2 regions of the Hyphomonas sediminis genome follow, and region 1 is predicted to be linked to the other one. Evidence: riboswitches for the same ligand, from Rfam matches in the RefSeq annotation. Region 1 holds a riboswitch; the other holds the start of a gene.
What was found. A riboswitch is a leader RNA that binds a small molecule or an ion and turns the genes downstream of it on or off. The one in region 1 is predicted to bind cobalamin.

Region 1 (7,289 bases):
AATGACTGTGCGATTATAGTGCCAGCAGCGCATGCAATTTTGGACGGCGACGAAGAGGCTACGCCACCGGCATTCATCTACGAACTAGGTCCAATTGCCTTTTCTCCATCAGTTTATGCCACACTGCGTGATATGGTTCCTGCGTTTCCCGAGCACAGTTCGCTTCGGTATTTGAGCCACTCCGAAGTTATCGTCTGCAATCAGCTCACCGCTCCGGGACACTTTCTAGGCAACATCGGTATGGCGCCAACTATCAAGACTGATCTAGTCCTCGCGGTTTCCGATGGGGAATTGAGCAAGGAGATTGCTTCTCTGGAAATTGCATTGGGTGATCGAAGCCAGCGGCAGCTTCCGGAACACAGCAGAACGCCGGATCGTATCGTTGAGTTTCATCTTGATTTACCTGGATACCCGGTTTGGCGCGGGTTGGGGTATAGGAAAGAAAAGCCACAATTGCTTATCGGTTAAAGTCTATTTCAACATTTGGAGCATGCCGACTTAGCCACATCGGCACTACTGTGGGCACGACATGATAGACCGCAAAATAAGCATCGGCATCGTAGCGCCCGGGCGCTCTCTGGATAAGTCCATCGCGGATCGCGTGACTGCGCTTTCAGGCAACTCTGCTGAACTCTTCTTCCACCCCCAATGCTTCCTGCGGGAGGGCCATTTCGCCGGGCCGGATGAGGCGCGGGTGGATGCCTTCGTTCAGTTTGCCAACGACCCCGGCCTTGATGCGATCTGGTTTGCTCGCGGTGGGTATGGGGCTTGCCGGTTGCTCGACAGTGCGTTTGAGCGGCTGGGCGAGGCGGCGCGGCGCAAGACGTATCTGGGGTATAGCGATACCGGGTTCTTGCTGGCGCGGCTGGCGAAGGAAGGGATTGGCCGGGTGGCGCATGGGCCGATGCCGGCGGACATCTTGCGCGAGGGCGGCGAGGCGGCTGTGCGCCGGGCGATCGGGTTCCTGAGCGGCGCGGATGGCGAGGCGGGCGTGGAGCCGGGGACGCGCGTGCCGGGGAAGTATGCCGCCTATAACATCAGTGTACTGGCGAGTTTGATCGGCACGGACTATGCGCCGGATCTTTCCGGGGCGACGCTGCTGATCGAGGATGTGGGCGAGTATCATTACCGGCTGGACCGGCTGATGTTCACGCTGACCTCAAGCGAGACCGTGCGCGCGGCGGCGGGCATCCGGCTCGGCCGCTGCGGGCCTATCCCGGTGAATGATGTCGATTTCGGGCAGGACGAGGAAGAGATTGCGCGCAGCTGGTGCGCCCGCAATGGCATTGCCTATCTTGGCCGGGCGGACATTGGCCATGATGTGGACAACAAGATCGTGGTGTTCGGGGAGCGCTCAGCGAGCGTTTGAAATTCTCTGCGTTTCGTCACCCTCGACCGGCGCAGCCGGTCTGAGGGCCCATCTCCTGACCCGTCGAACCCGGCGACATCAGTGCGTCGTCATCCCGGAATTTGCGCAGCAAATGTCCGGGACCCAGCGCAAAGAATGACTGGGTCCCGGTCTTCGCCGGCGGCGAAACCGGGATGACGCCAAACGAGATGTACGGATGCGGAAGGTTGAGAAGCTGGGCCCTCAGATGCGCTTGCGCGCATCGAGGGGGACGAAAGTAACAATCGGCAGTGAGCGGCCTAGAGCGCCTTGACGATGTCTTCGACCATCTTCTTGGCGTCGGCGAGCAGCATCATCGTGTTGTCGTGGAAGAACAGCTCGTTCTCGATGCCGGCATAGCCAGAGCCCATCGAACGCTTGATGAACAGCACCGTGCGGGCGTTTTCCACGTCGAGGACCGGCATGCCGTAGATCGGCGAGGTCTTGTCGGTCTTCGCGGCGGGGTTGGTCACGTCGTTGGCGCCGATGACGAAGGCAACATCCGAAGCGGAGAATTCCGAGTTGATGTCTTCAAGCTCGAAAACCTCATCATACGGAACTTGCGCTTCGGCGAGGAGGACGTTCATGTGACCCGGCATCCGGCCCGCGACGGGGTGGATGGCGTATTTCACTTCGACGCCTTCTTCCTTCAGCTTCTCGGCCATTTCCTTCAGCGCGTGCTGGGCCTGGGCGACCGCCATGCCATAGCCCGGCACGATGATGACCTTGGAAGCGTTCTTCATGATGAAGGCTGCGTCGTCTGCCGAGCCTTTCTTGTAGGGGCGGTCCACCTTGGCGCCGCCGGCGGCAGCGGCGCTGTCGTCTGCGCCGAAACCGCCGAGGATCACCGAGATGAAAGAGCGGTTCATGCCCTTACACATGATGTAGGAGAGGATCGCGCCGGACGAGCCAACGAGGGCGCCCGTGATGATCAGCGCGAAGTTGCCCAGCGTGAAGCCCAGCGCAGCCGCCGCCCAGCCCGAATAGGAGTTCAGCATCGAGACGACGACGGGCATGTCTGCCCCGCCGATCGGGATGATGAGCGTGATGCCAAGGACCAGCGCCAGCGCCGTCAGGCCCCAGAAGGCCCAATGGGCGGTGCCGTTCGACTGGATGAGGATCACCAGCAGCGCAACGATGCCGACGCCGAGCGCGATGTTCAGCAGGTGGCGGGCGGGCAGCAGGATCGGCGCGCCGCTCATATTGCCGTTGAGCTTGGCAAAGGCGATGACCGAGCCGGTGAAGGTCAGCGCGCCGATGGCCGAGCCGAGGCCCAGTTCGATCAGCGAGGCGGCCTTGATGCCGGTGATGCCCAGGATGCCGAAGCTGCCGGGCGCATAAAGCGCGGCCGAGGCCACCAGCACAGCGGCAAGGCCGACGAGCGAGTGGAAGGCGGCGACAAGCTGGGGCATGTCCGTCATCGGGATCTTGCGGGCGATGATGGCGCCGATGGTGCCGCCGACGGCGACAGCGCCGATCATCAGCGCCCAGGTGGCCGGGTCCAGCGAGTTCCAGAGCAGGGCGATGGTGGTGGCGACCGCAATCGCCATGCCGATCATGCCGTTACGGTTGCCCTTCTGGCTGGTGGCCGGGCTGGACAGGCCGCGCAGGGCGAGGATGAAGAGGATGCCCGAGACGAGATAGAGCAGGGGCGCCCAGGTGGAATGGAACTGGTCCATAGGTTAGCTCCCCTTCTTCTTGTACATGGCGAGCATGCGCTGGGTGACCAGGAAGCCGCCGAAGATGTTGACACTGGCGAGGGCAACGGCGATGGCGCCGAGGATCTTGGCGATCCAGCCTTCCGAAGAGAGGCCATGGGCCGCCGCAGCAACCAGCGCGCCAACGACGATCACGGACGAAATCGCGTTCGTCACGGCCATCAGGGGCGTGTGCAGGGCAGGCGTCACCGACCAGACGACATAATAGCCGACAAAGCAGGCGAGCGCGAAGATCGCAGCCAGGAACACAGTGGAGTTGATACCGCCCGCATCGGCAAAGGCCGGGAGGGCAAAGGCGGTGAGGGCAACGGTGGTGGCGAGAGCGCGTTTCATCACTTCAGCCTTTCACTTACAGTTTCGCCGTTCCGCGTCAGCAGCATGGCGACGACGACTTCATCCTCGGTGTCGAGGGTGAGCGCGCCGCCTTCAGCCGTGATCAGCGGAAGGAAGGCGAGGAGGTTTTTGGCATAGAGCGAGGAGGAGTCCGCCGGCAGGCGGGCTGGCAGGTTCGAGAACCCGGCCAGTTTCACCCCGCCGACATCGACGATCTCGTCCGGCTTCGACAGGGGGCAGTTGCCGCCCTGGCTGACGGCCATGTCGACGATCACCGAACCGGGCTTCATGGCTTTCACCATCTCCTCGGTGACCAGCACCGGGGCCGGACGGCCGGGGATCAGCGCCGTGGTGACGACGATATCCTGCTTGGCGATGTGGCTGGCCGTGAGGGCAGCTTGTTTCGCCTGGTATTCCTTGGACATTTCCTTGGCGTAACCGCCAGCGGTTTCGGCGGCCTTGAACTCTTCATCCTCCACCGCGATGAACTTCGCGCCGAGCGAGGCGACCTGTTCCTTGGCGGCGGGACGAACGTCCGTAGCCGTCACAACCGCGCCGAGGCGGCGGGCGGTGGCGATCGCCTGGAGGCCGGCCACACCGGCGCCCATGATGAACACCTTGGCCGGGGCAACCGTGCCCGCTGCCGTCATCATCATCGGCATGGCGCGGCCATAGATCTGTGCCCCTTCGATGACCGCGCGATAGCCGGCGAGGTTCGACTGGGATGAGAGCGCATCCATCGACTGGGCGCGCGTGATGCGGGGGGTAAATTCCATCGAGAGCGCCGCAATCTTGCGGGCATTGAGCGCGGCGAGTTCGTCAGCGGGGTACGCAAACGGCTCCATCAGCGCGATCAGCGCCGTGCCTTCGGGCAGGGCGGCAATCTCGTCTTTCTCCGGGCGGCGGACCTTGAACACAATGTCCGCGCCATTCGCTGCCTCGGCGGCAGAACCAGCGATGCTGGCGCCTGCTTCCGTAAAGGCTGCGTCCAGGAAACCGGCAACGGTTCCTGCTCCTCCCTCGACCGTGACCGTGTGGCCCAGGCCAATTAGTTTCTTGACTGTCTCCGGAGTTGCCGCCACGCGGGTTTCGCCGGGTCGCCGTTCTTTGAGCACTGATATCTTCATGGCGCCTTGGATTAGGTTAAACTTTGCGCCATGCAATAGTTATTTTGAGGGTTTAGGGCATGAGTTTGTTTAGTCTGGCTAATCGTGTCGCTCTGGTTACCGGTGCGTCAAGCGGTCTGGGGCGCCATTTCGCGCATGTTCTCTCCGATGCGGGCGCTACGGTTGTCCTTGCGGCACGCCGTATGGACCGCCTCGAAGAGGTCGCCGCTGCCATCCAGAAAAAAGGCGGCAACGCGTTGCCCGTCGCCATGGATGTCACCAGCGACGGCAGCATCATCGCCGCTTTCGAGAGCATCCAGGAGGCGCTCGGCCGCCCGGCGGATGTGATCGTCAACAATTCCGGCATGTCCCGAGAGGGCTGGTTCCGCGACATGAGCGAGGACGACTGGAACGCGGTGATCGACACCAATCTCACCGGCGTCTGGCGCGTTGCCAAGCATGGCGCAAACGCCATGGTGAAGGCGGGCGCCAAAGGCTCCATCATCAACATTGCCTCGATCACCGGCCTCCACCCGCAGGCGATGACGACTGCTTACTGTGTTTCGAAAGCCGGGGTGGACCACATGACCCGCCAGATGGCGCTGGAAATGGCGCGCTACAATGTGCGCGTGAACGCCATCGCGCCGGGCTATTTCAAGACCGAGATCAATGACGAGTTCCTCGACAGCGAACAGGGGCAGATGATGCTGCGCCGCATCGCAATGCGCCGCATCGGGAATATCGACGAACTGGCCGGCCCGCTGCTGCTGCTCGCCTCTGACGCTGGCAGCTTCATGACCGGCTCGACGCTTGTGGTCGATGGCGGGCATTTGCTGAACAGTCTTTAGATTTCGGGCGTAGACGAACCGGGGCGTCCCCCTCCGCCCTTCGGGCACCTCCCCCGCGAGCAGGGGAGGATTGACGTTGTGCCCACCTCTGAGATGGTGCGGTGGACTCCTCCCCCGTTTGCGGGGGAGGTGGCAGGCTGCGCAGCAGACTGACGGAGGGGGCGCAGCCTGCGTATTCATGCCCCCTGCTTGCCGCGCTGCAAAAACCGGATTACAGCCCCCTCACGCGACAGGTGCCCGGATCAAGGTCCGGGTGAAAAGGGAAGCCGGTGAGACTCCGGCGCTATGCCCGTAACTGTGAGCGGGGAGCCGTGTGAGCCATTTGCCACTGGGAAACCGGGAAGGCAGCTCTCCCCGGCGATGATCCGCGAAGTCAGGAGACCTGCCTGTTGCCGTCGTTGGCTCGCCGCCCGGGACCAGGCGAGGGGCCGCGGAAGGCAACCTTCCGTTCATGCGACATGTCATGAACCCGCCGCGCAGGGATAATTCCCTCCGGCCAAAGAAGGACCTGTGGACCGATGTTCCTCAGACTCACTCTCGCAGGCGCGTCCGCGCTTGTCCTCAATGCGTCCCTCGCCCAGGCCGAAGAAGCCCGCATTCTGGACCCCGTCGAAGTCACCGGCCTGCGCGCGGTTGAGATCGACCGTGTTACCTCATCCGTCTCTGTGCTGACGGAAGAAGACCTTGCTGTTCGCCTTTCGCCAAACCCGGCAGACCAGCTGCGCGCCGTTCCCGGCGTTGCGGTGTCCCGCTCGGGCAGCATTGGCGGCCTCACCCAGGTGCGTATGCGCGGCGCTGAAGCCAACCACACGCTGGTCCTGTTCGACGGGATCGAAGTTTCTGATCCGGTGAACGGCGAAACCGATTTCGGCCTGCTGACGGCGCTGCCGGTTGGTGGCATCGAAGTGCTGCGCGGCGCAGCCTCCTCCATCCACGGCTCCGATGCCATCGGTGGGGTTGTTTCCCTCTCGGCGGCGCGTGATGCGGGCCTAACGGCCTCGGCAGAAGCCGGCAGTTTCGGCACCGCCCGCGGCAATCTCGGCTGGTCGGGCGAGCAGTTCGGCGCAGCCATCTCCGGCTTCACCACGGACGGCGTCGACAGCTCGGGCAATGGCGGCGAGAAAGACGGCTCCGAAGCCCTCTCCGGTCTCCTCACGGGCAAGTTCGACATCGCTCCGGACTGGTCGCTCTCGCTGATCGGTCTCGCCCGCAAATCTGAATCCGATTTCGATTCGGATACGGACTTTGACGGCTTGCTCAACGATACTGATAACCGCACCGAAGCCGACCAGTGGCTGGCGGGCGCCTCGCTCACCGGCAGCTATGGCGCGATCGATCACGTGATCCGCGCCAGCTACAATGAAGTTGACCGCGACAATTTCAGCGGCGGCGCAAAGACGGACGACGCTAAAGGCCAGCGCGCCAAGTTTGCCTGGTCCCCGCGTTTCACCAGCGGCGTTCACACGCTGACCGGCCTGCTGGACTATGAGCGTGAGAAGTATGATCGCACCGACGTGCAGTATGCGGGCGCAACCGATGCTTCGGAAACCTTCGAGACGGTGGGCCTTGCCGCGGAATACCGCCTTGCCGCCGGCGCGTTCGACTTCTCCGCTTCGGCACGTTTCGACGACAATGATGGCCGCTTTGATGACGCCACCACCTGGCGCCTCGGCGCGGGCTATGCGTTCGATCAGGTTGGCGGGCGCGTACGCGCGTCTGTCGGCACTGGCATCAAGAACCCGACCTTCACCGAAATGTTCGGCTTCTTCCCCGGCAGCTTCGTCGGCAATCCGGACCTGAAGCCGGAAGAGTCGACCAGCTGGGAAATCGGCTGGGAACAGACGGTCGGTGCGTTCAGCTATTCGGCGACGTATTTCGACGCGGACCTGACGAACGA
Region 2 (7,289 bases), 1.3 Mb from region 1:
CAGAATGAGGGTCACGACAGATCGCGTCCGGATGGCGGCAAGCGCTATCAAGACAGTTGCAGCAAGCGCGCCAGCAATCGCAGAGACCGGAAGAACCCACGGCGAAAGCGCCGCAAAGCCATAGTAAAGCGAAAACGTTGCAAACAGGGAGGCCGAGGCCGAGACCCCCAGAACACCTGGTTCAGCAAGCGGATTGCGCAGCAGGCCCTGCAAGGCGGCGCCGCTGATGCCAAGCGCTGCGCCGGTGATGAACGCCGCAATTGCCCGCGGCAGACGGATCTGCCAGACGACCAGCCGGTCACCAACATCCGCGCCACCAAAGAAAGCGGCGATGACCCTGTCGGCGGGCAAAGGTGTCGAGCCAAGCAGGCAGGCCATAAAAACGGCGAACACGGAGGCAGTTATCAGGACGGGCAGCAACAGGCGGTCAATCATTTCCCGCCTCCTCGGGCCAGCGCCTCGATGGCATCGAGAATGAACCAGCCGCCACAGGCGGTCCATGCCCCCTTCAGCGGCACCACTGTGTGATCATTCATCTGGCGCTCTGCGACCGGATGTTTCATCGGGCTCCAGGAATCCGGATGATTGGTTAGCTGGTCGAAGAAAGCAGCTGCGATGACATCCGGCTGTTCATAAGCAAGACGTTCGAGAGGGATCGAGCGCCAGCCCGGTTTCTGTTCGAAGTTCTCGAAACCCGCCTCCCGAAGCATTTCATGCACCATGGAACCGGGGCCGGTCGTGATGCCGGCCGGCGTCATGTAGAGGGCAATTTCACCATCCGTGCGCCTACGAAGTGTTTGCAGGCGCGTCCGGAAATCGGCGACAAGATCCCGCCCCCGCTCGCCCTGGCCAAGGCCATCTGCCATATGCTGGATCAGGCTTGGAATGGAGCCGACCTCTTCACTGTCAACATTTGAAGTCCAGCCAACCGTAAGCACCGGCACGCCCGCACGCTTAAAAAATGCTTCAGCGTTTGGTCCGCCCCCATACGCGCGGACGACAAGGTCCGGCTTGAGAAGGAGCACATCCTCGGCCACTGGCCGAACCGTCGGAACGCCAGCCGCCGCATCGCGCATATAGGAAAATTCTTTCACGCCGTCTGGGGAGATGGCCAGGATCTGTTCTGCGTCGGCAAGCTTCAGAACATACTGATCGGCGCAATAATCGAGACTGACGATCCGCATCGGGCGTTCGCTTTCATCTGCCTGCTGCGCGGGAGGAACGCCGCAGGCAGAAAGGCCAAACGCCAGAAGTGAAAGGATCGCCAGTCTCGACATCTGCTGCTCCTAGTAGCGCAGGCGAATGCCGACCGATCCTGAAAGGCCGGGCGTGCCGTAACCGAGGATCTGCTGATAGTGCTTGTCAAACAGGTTCTCGACGCGGCCATAGAGTTCAACACGCTCATTGATCGCATAGCGGCCCGTCAGGTCCACGCGCGTCCAGCCTTTCAGTGTGGTGCCGTTCGTGTTTGCCTCATCCCCGTTGTATCGAACCAGCACCGCTCCGGAGAACGGACCATCCGGATCAAAAGCAAGCGACACATTCCCGGAATGCTCCGGCAGGCGTGTGAGTTCGTTGCCGTCACCATCTTCAGCGTCAATGTAAGTGTAGTTTCCGGAGACGCTTAGCCAGCTGGCCAGAACATAGCTGGCAAACAGTTCGACACCTTTGCTTTCGACCCGTGCAATATTGTCATAGCCGGCGGTGTATGAGAAATCGATGAGGTTCTCAGTATCCTGATCGAAGTATGTGACGCCCGCCGCTGCACGCCCATCCGCGGAGCGCCATTCCAGTCCGATGTCGAAAGCTTCGGACGTTTCAGGCTTGAGGTCCGCATTCGGTTCGCTCAGGCCACAGAATGTGCAGATGTAGGTCGTCTGGAATAGCGATGGCGCCTTGAAGCCCTGCCCCCAGCTTGAGCGGATCGTCACTCCGTCGGTAACGCTCCATGCGGCCGCCACCCGCGCCGTTGTCTCCGAGCCAAAACGATTATCGTCGTCCTGGCGTACGCCGGCAGTCAGCGTCAGGTTTTCGCCAGGCTTGAGCTCATACAGTGCAAACAAACCATCAATGCTCGCCGCGTCGCCATTGGCGGTAGTCTCTTCGCGCTCTGCGCCAAAGGATACCTTGTTTGCATCGTTGATCGCGAAAGTCCCCTGATAGCGGTAGAGCGTCCTGTCGCCTTCAGCGAAGTAGCTTTGCGCACCATTGGTAAAGTTCTCACGGGTGATGTCGGAATAGCCGATCAGAAACAGGTTTTCGAACCGGCCATCCATGAGCGGAAGTTTGAGCGAGACATTGCCCGACAGGGTTTCATTCTCGGTCACCTCATCCCCATCGGCGACGCTTCCCTGCGCGCCCGAGGAGAAGCGATCATATTCTGACTCAGCCTGATTATAGAGAATAGTCGCCTGCAGCCTGGCCGAGTTGGGAAGGTTCAGCCCCCCTTTCGCCGACACGGTTGCTGATTCGTAGGCATCGTCTTCAGAGTTGCCATTCTTTTTGTCCGCCTTTGAAAGGCCATCGGTTGTGATGCCGCTTGCCGAAAACCTGAAATCTCCCGCCTCGTTCGCGCCTTCGATCGAAGCGCCCCCCCGGAATGTGTTGAACGATCCGTACTCGGCAAATGCGCTGCCGCCGAACCCCGTCTCTGGTTGCCGCGTAACAACGGAGACCACGCCGCCGATGGCGTTGGAGCCCCAGAGGGTCGACTGCGGCCCCTTGAGGACCTCGATGCGCTCAATGTTGGCGGTGTCGAGATAAGCGAAGTTGAAGCTGCCATCGGTCGTCGAGGGGTCGCCTACAGGCACGCCATCAATGAGAACCAGGGTCTGTCCGGAGGAGGCTCCGCGAATGCGGACACTGGCGGAACCGCCAAAGGCGCCATTCTGGTTGATCGTTACGCCCGGCGCAGTCGCCACGGCATCCAGCGCGAAGTCGAAGTCCAGTTTCTCAAGGTCTTGCGCGGAGATAATGCTGACGCTGGAGCCGACTTCAGTTGCGGTCTGGCCAAGGCGTGAGCCTTCAACGATGACCGGTCCGAGCCGGCTTTCCTCAGCCTCAGAAATTTGTGCAAAAGCTGGCACAGCCACAGCAATAGTGGCCGCACTGAGCAGCGCCGTTTTGTACGACATGGGTATTCCCCTCAATGCACCCCCGCCGCCCGGAAAGACAGGTGCAATTCATAACGACGTCATCTGGCCCATGAGGTTACTCATGTGGGCGGCCAGCCAATTTTCTCGATGTCGTTACAAAAGGAGAGGCATCAGCCTTCCCGCCCGCAGAGAACTCTTCCCGGCCTCCGGACGAACGACGCGATGGCAGGTCTCCTGGCTCACCGATCATCACCTTTGGCCGCCTTCCCAGAACTTGCGTTCCAGTGGCATGTTGGCCATCAGCTCCCGGCTGACAGTTGCGGGTACAGCACCGGATTCACACCGGCTTCCCTCTTAGCTCCCGGTTAGAGGAGCACCATCTGATCGTTCTGATGTTGCAAGTGCGAATGTCTGTCAATGCCTCTTGTGGCCCCTGACGCAAAGGCAATTGCTAGAAATCGATCCCTCGCTGGGCCTTGATGCCGGCCTTGAAGGGATGCTTGACTTCGGTCATTTCGCTAACGAGATCAGCATACTGACAAAGTTCAGGTCTGGCATCACGCCCTGTCAGGATAACGCCTGTGCGATCCGATCGCGCCTTCAGGCCATCAATCACGGCCGCCACATCAAGATAGTCATAGCGCAGGGCAATATTGATTTCATCCAGCACGATGAGATCATAGTTTCCGCTCTCCATCATCTCGCGAGCCTTTGCAAATGCCGCTTCAGCGGCTGCAATATCGCGGTTGCGGTCCTGCGTGTCCCAGGTGAAACCATCTCCCATCGTGTGCCAGTCCACCTGGTCTTTCAGCGACATGAAGAACTGCTTTTCGCCCGTGATCCATTTGCCCTTGATGAACTGGACGACACCAACCTTCTGCTTCCAGCCGAGCGCCCGGATGATGACACCGAAGGCCGAGCTCGACTTGCCCTTGCCATTGCCGGTGTGAACGAGGACCAGACCGCGCCCGGGATCGCGCGCTTCAGAGGTCTTCTTCTTCTGCTCCGCCTGCAGCGCCCTCATCTTTTCAGTATGTGTGTCCCGGTCGCTCATGCCGTGTCCTTTCAGTCATTCAGGGTGACAAAGCTTCCAAAATCCAGCGTCGTCGCATGGCTCTCGGCGGTTTCGTCCATTGCAAGAGCGGCCTTGATGACGCCGCCATGGGTAACAATCAAGGTGTCACCTTCCAGCTTCCGGTATGCGTCGAGCGCTTCAAGGGCGCGGGCGCGCAGCATAGCGACGCTTTCGCCGCCATGAGGCCGGGCATGCAGGAAGTCATTTGCCCAGGCATCGACTTCCTCACGAGGAAGCGCGCTCCAGGCCCAGCCTTCCCAGCACCCAAAATCCATTTCCCCCAATCGATCGTCTTCGGTGACACTGCGGCTCGTCTGTCCCGCGATATAATCGGCCAGCCGCCGGCAACGCGAAAGCGGGCTGGTCACGACGCGGTCGAATGCGGGCAGCTGAGACAGCAACGCTTCGGCCTCCTCCGCAAAGGTCGCCGCCAGCCCGACATCGCGCCTTCCATAGCAAGTGCCCGCGTCCACGTCTGGGCGCGTATGACGCAGCAGGATCAGAGCCATAACAGCAGACCCAGATAAAAGCCTGCCTCGCTCACCTGCTGGACCGCGCCGAGGGTGTCGCCGGTATAGCCGCCGAGCTTCCGCTCGAAGAACTGCCGCATGGCTCCATGGCCGGCGACTACGCCCCCAAGTCCGCAGAGCATTGCCGAGAAGGGCTGGGCGAGCGGCCAGAGCATGACAATAAGCGCGCCCGTAACGCAGGCAATCGCCAGCCCGCCGCCGGAAAGCCCCTGCGCAACCGGCTTGCCCGTCCCCTCGTCGCGGACATAGCGGCTCGTCACGATGACCAGCACGGCCGAGAGCCGGGAGAGTGCATGTCCAGCCAAGAACGCCATCACGATCAACGGGCCCGGCATGGAGGACAGCGCGGCTCCCTTGAGCAGCAAGACGCACACCAACGCCGCCGCGCCATAGGTGCCAATCCTGCAGTCCTTCATGATGGTCAGCGCCTGCTCGCGCGTCTGCCCGCCGCCAATGCCATCGAATGTGTCGGCAAGACCGTCTTCATGAAAGGCACCTGTCAGCAGCAAGCCGGTGCCAAGGGCGAGGAGAACGCTAACCGGCACCGGCAAGCCGAGCGCAGCGAGCCAGAAGACCCCCGCGCAAATCCCGCCGATCATCGCCCCGACCAGTGGATAGTAAGCGGGGGTCGCGGCCATCCGGGCCGGCGTGTAGCCTGGCTGCACAGGCAGCTGAATGCGCGTCAAGAACTGGATTGCCAGGCCTAGTTTGGCGAATTCGTCCTTCATGCCGGCCCGCTCACGCCAGCGCTTTCGAAACTTGCCATATCGCGCAGCATCGCCGCGGCGGCCTTCACCAGCGGCCAGGCAAGGAGCGCGCCCGTGCCCTCTCCCAGCCGCATGTCGAGATCGAGCAGAGGTTTCGCCGAAAGCGCCTCCAGAACGCGCACATGACCCGCTTCTGCCGACTTGTGGGCATACACGAAATTCATCGCGCAGCCGGGCGAAAGTTCGCGGGCGCAGAGGGCGGCAACCGTTGCGATGAACCCATCGACCAGTACGACCCTGCCGACGTCTGCCGCCGCCATCATCGCGCCAATCATGGTTACAATCTCAAAGCCCCCATACTCCCTCAGCGCGTCGCCAGCCGGGAGCCGGTCAGCTGTCCGCCCGGCGGCCGTCTCCAGCAGCGCCCGCTTTCGCGTCAGGCCATCATCGGCCAGGCCGGTGCCACGTCCGGTCAGATCTGCCACGGGAACACCAAGCATCTTTGCTGCAACAAGGCTTGCCGAAGACGTGTTCCCGATACCCATTTCACCGAAACAGGCCGCATCATGGCCGTCATCGGCGCCAATCGCGCGGCCATTGGCCAGCGCCATATCTCGCTCAGCCACAGTCATCGCTGGGCGCACAATCGCATTGGCCGTCCCGGCGCCCACCCGCCGTGACAGCAAGGACGGTGCGTCGATCGGCTCGCCCGCCACCCCGCAATCGACCACCTGCACATCAACGCCCAGCGTGCCTGCAAAGACATTGGCGGCGGCGCCCCCTCCCAGGAAGTTCATCACCATCTGCCGGGTCACAGCCTGCGGATAGGCCGACACACCCGCATGCGCCATGCCATGATCGCCGGCAAATAGGGTCAATCGGCAAGTTGCGGCAACGGGCCTTAAGGTATTTTGAATCATGGCCAGCTGAGCGGCCAATTCCTCAATCCGCCCAAGCGCGCCAACCGGCTTTGTCTTGGAATCAATAGCTTTCTGAAGCGACGACTGAAAATCTGTTTGAGGCATGTTCATCGAACCGCTCTATCGGCCCGAGCGCAGCGGAGCCATATCTTTTTTTGGGGGAGTTGTCAGTTTCATACGAACCCATCTCCGCTATTCGCGAACGGCGGGGCACGTAGTAGTTTGAACCTGCCCCTCCCTTCGATATTTCGCTGGTGATTGAAATGATTGTGGACTGACGAATGCACTGAAGCGAATTTCCGCAAACTTCGCATTCCTCGGAAACGCAGCATCGCCCGCTCCCGTCTTCGGAACGGAAGGTGGAAGTTCTTGGCGCGATTGTTGAGGTGACGCCTTGGTTTCTTGACGATCCTTATTCCCTACAACCTTCATCGCGGCTCGATAGGGCGGGCACCTGTCGATTACCACAATTTCTGGATTGCCGAGCCGCTTCATTGCATTCTTTAAGAACTTCAACGCCGCAACCTTGTTCCTCTTCTTCGTCACATGCGCTTCCAGGACTTCGCCTTCGTGGTCTACGGCACGCCAAAGATAGTACTGCTCACGACCTATCTTCGTGAAAACTTCGTCAGGTGCCAGCGCCATTGTCGCGCCTGATGCATCGCCTCCTACCTCTGTTTACAGAGCTTTCGGAGCGAATGCGTCCCAAACTGACCGGCCCACTGCCTGACCGTTTCTTGGCAAACGTCGATTCCGCACTCGTGCAGGAGATCCTCGACGTTGCGAAGCGACGACGGCAATCGGACACACATCATCACGCCGAGTTAGATGATCTCAGGAGATGTCTTGAAATAGCGAAACGGCGATCTGGTCATTTCTAGAGGTTACGTCTCAGATATGAGCGCTTCGATCCCGGTTGCCCTTCCGCCCCCCTACTCGGATTGAAGGTTCAGATGGGGAGC

Region 2: another riboswitch for cobalamin. It lies ahead of K1X12_RS14840 (TonB-dependent receptor plug domain-containing protein); the one in region 1 lies ahead of K1X12_RS08740 (TonB-dependent receptor plug domain-containing protein).

What each region holds. Positions count from the first base shown of each region.
Region 1 covers NZ_JAIEZP010000001.1:1,732,106-1,739,394, forward strand. Annotated here, with positions in the region: gene K1X12_RS08710 (hypothetical protein) at 1-468, shown strand, start outside; gene K1X12_RS08715 (LD-carboxypeptidase) at 530-1,369, shown strand; gene K1X12_RS08720 (NAD(P)(+) transhydrogenase (Re/Si-specific) subunit beta) at 1,648-3,066, opposite strand; gene K1X12_RS08725 (proton-translocating transhydrogenase family protein) at 3,070-3,441, opposite strand; gene K1X12_RS08730 (Re/Si-specific NAD(P)(+) transhydrogenase subunit alpha) at 3,438-4,565, opposite strand; gene K1X12_RS08735 (SDR family NAD(P)-dependent oxidoreductase) at 4,625-5,392, shown strand; cobalamin riboswitch at 5,607-5,796, shown strand; gene K1X12_RS08740 (TonB-dependent receptor plug domain-containing protein) at 5,911-7,289, shown strand, end outside.
Region 2 covers NZ_JAIEZP010000001.1:3,063,573-3,070,861, forward strand. Annotated here, with positions in the region: gene K1X12_RS14830 (FecCD family ABC transporter permease) at 1-435, opposite strand, end outside; gene K1X12_RS14835 (ABC transporter substrate-binding protein) at 432-1,277, opposite strand; gene K1X12_RS14840 (TonB-dependent receptor plug domain-containing protein) at 1,287-3,134, opposite strand; cobalamin riboswitch at 3,303-3,491, opposite strand; gene cobO (cob(I)yrinic acid a,c-diamide adenosyltransferase) at 3,547-4,149, opposite strand; gene cobC (alpha-ribazole phosphatase) at 4,161-4,679, opposite strand; gene cobS (adenosylcobinamide-GDP ribazoletransferase) at 4,670-5,428, opposite strand; gene cobT (nicotinate-nucleotide--dimethylbenzimidazole phosphoribosyltransferase) at 5,425-6,432, opposite strand; partial or broken gene K1X12_RS16980 (IS6 family transposase) at 6,501-7,142, opposite strand.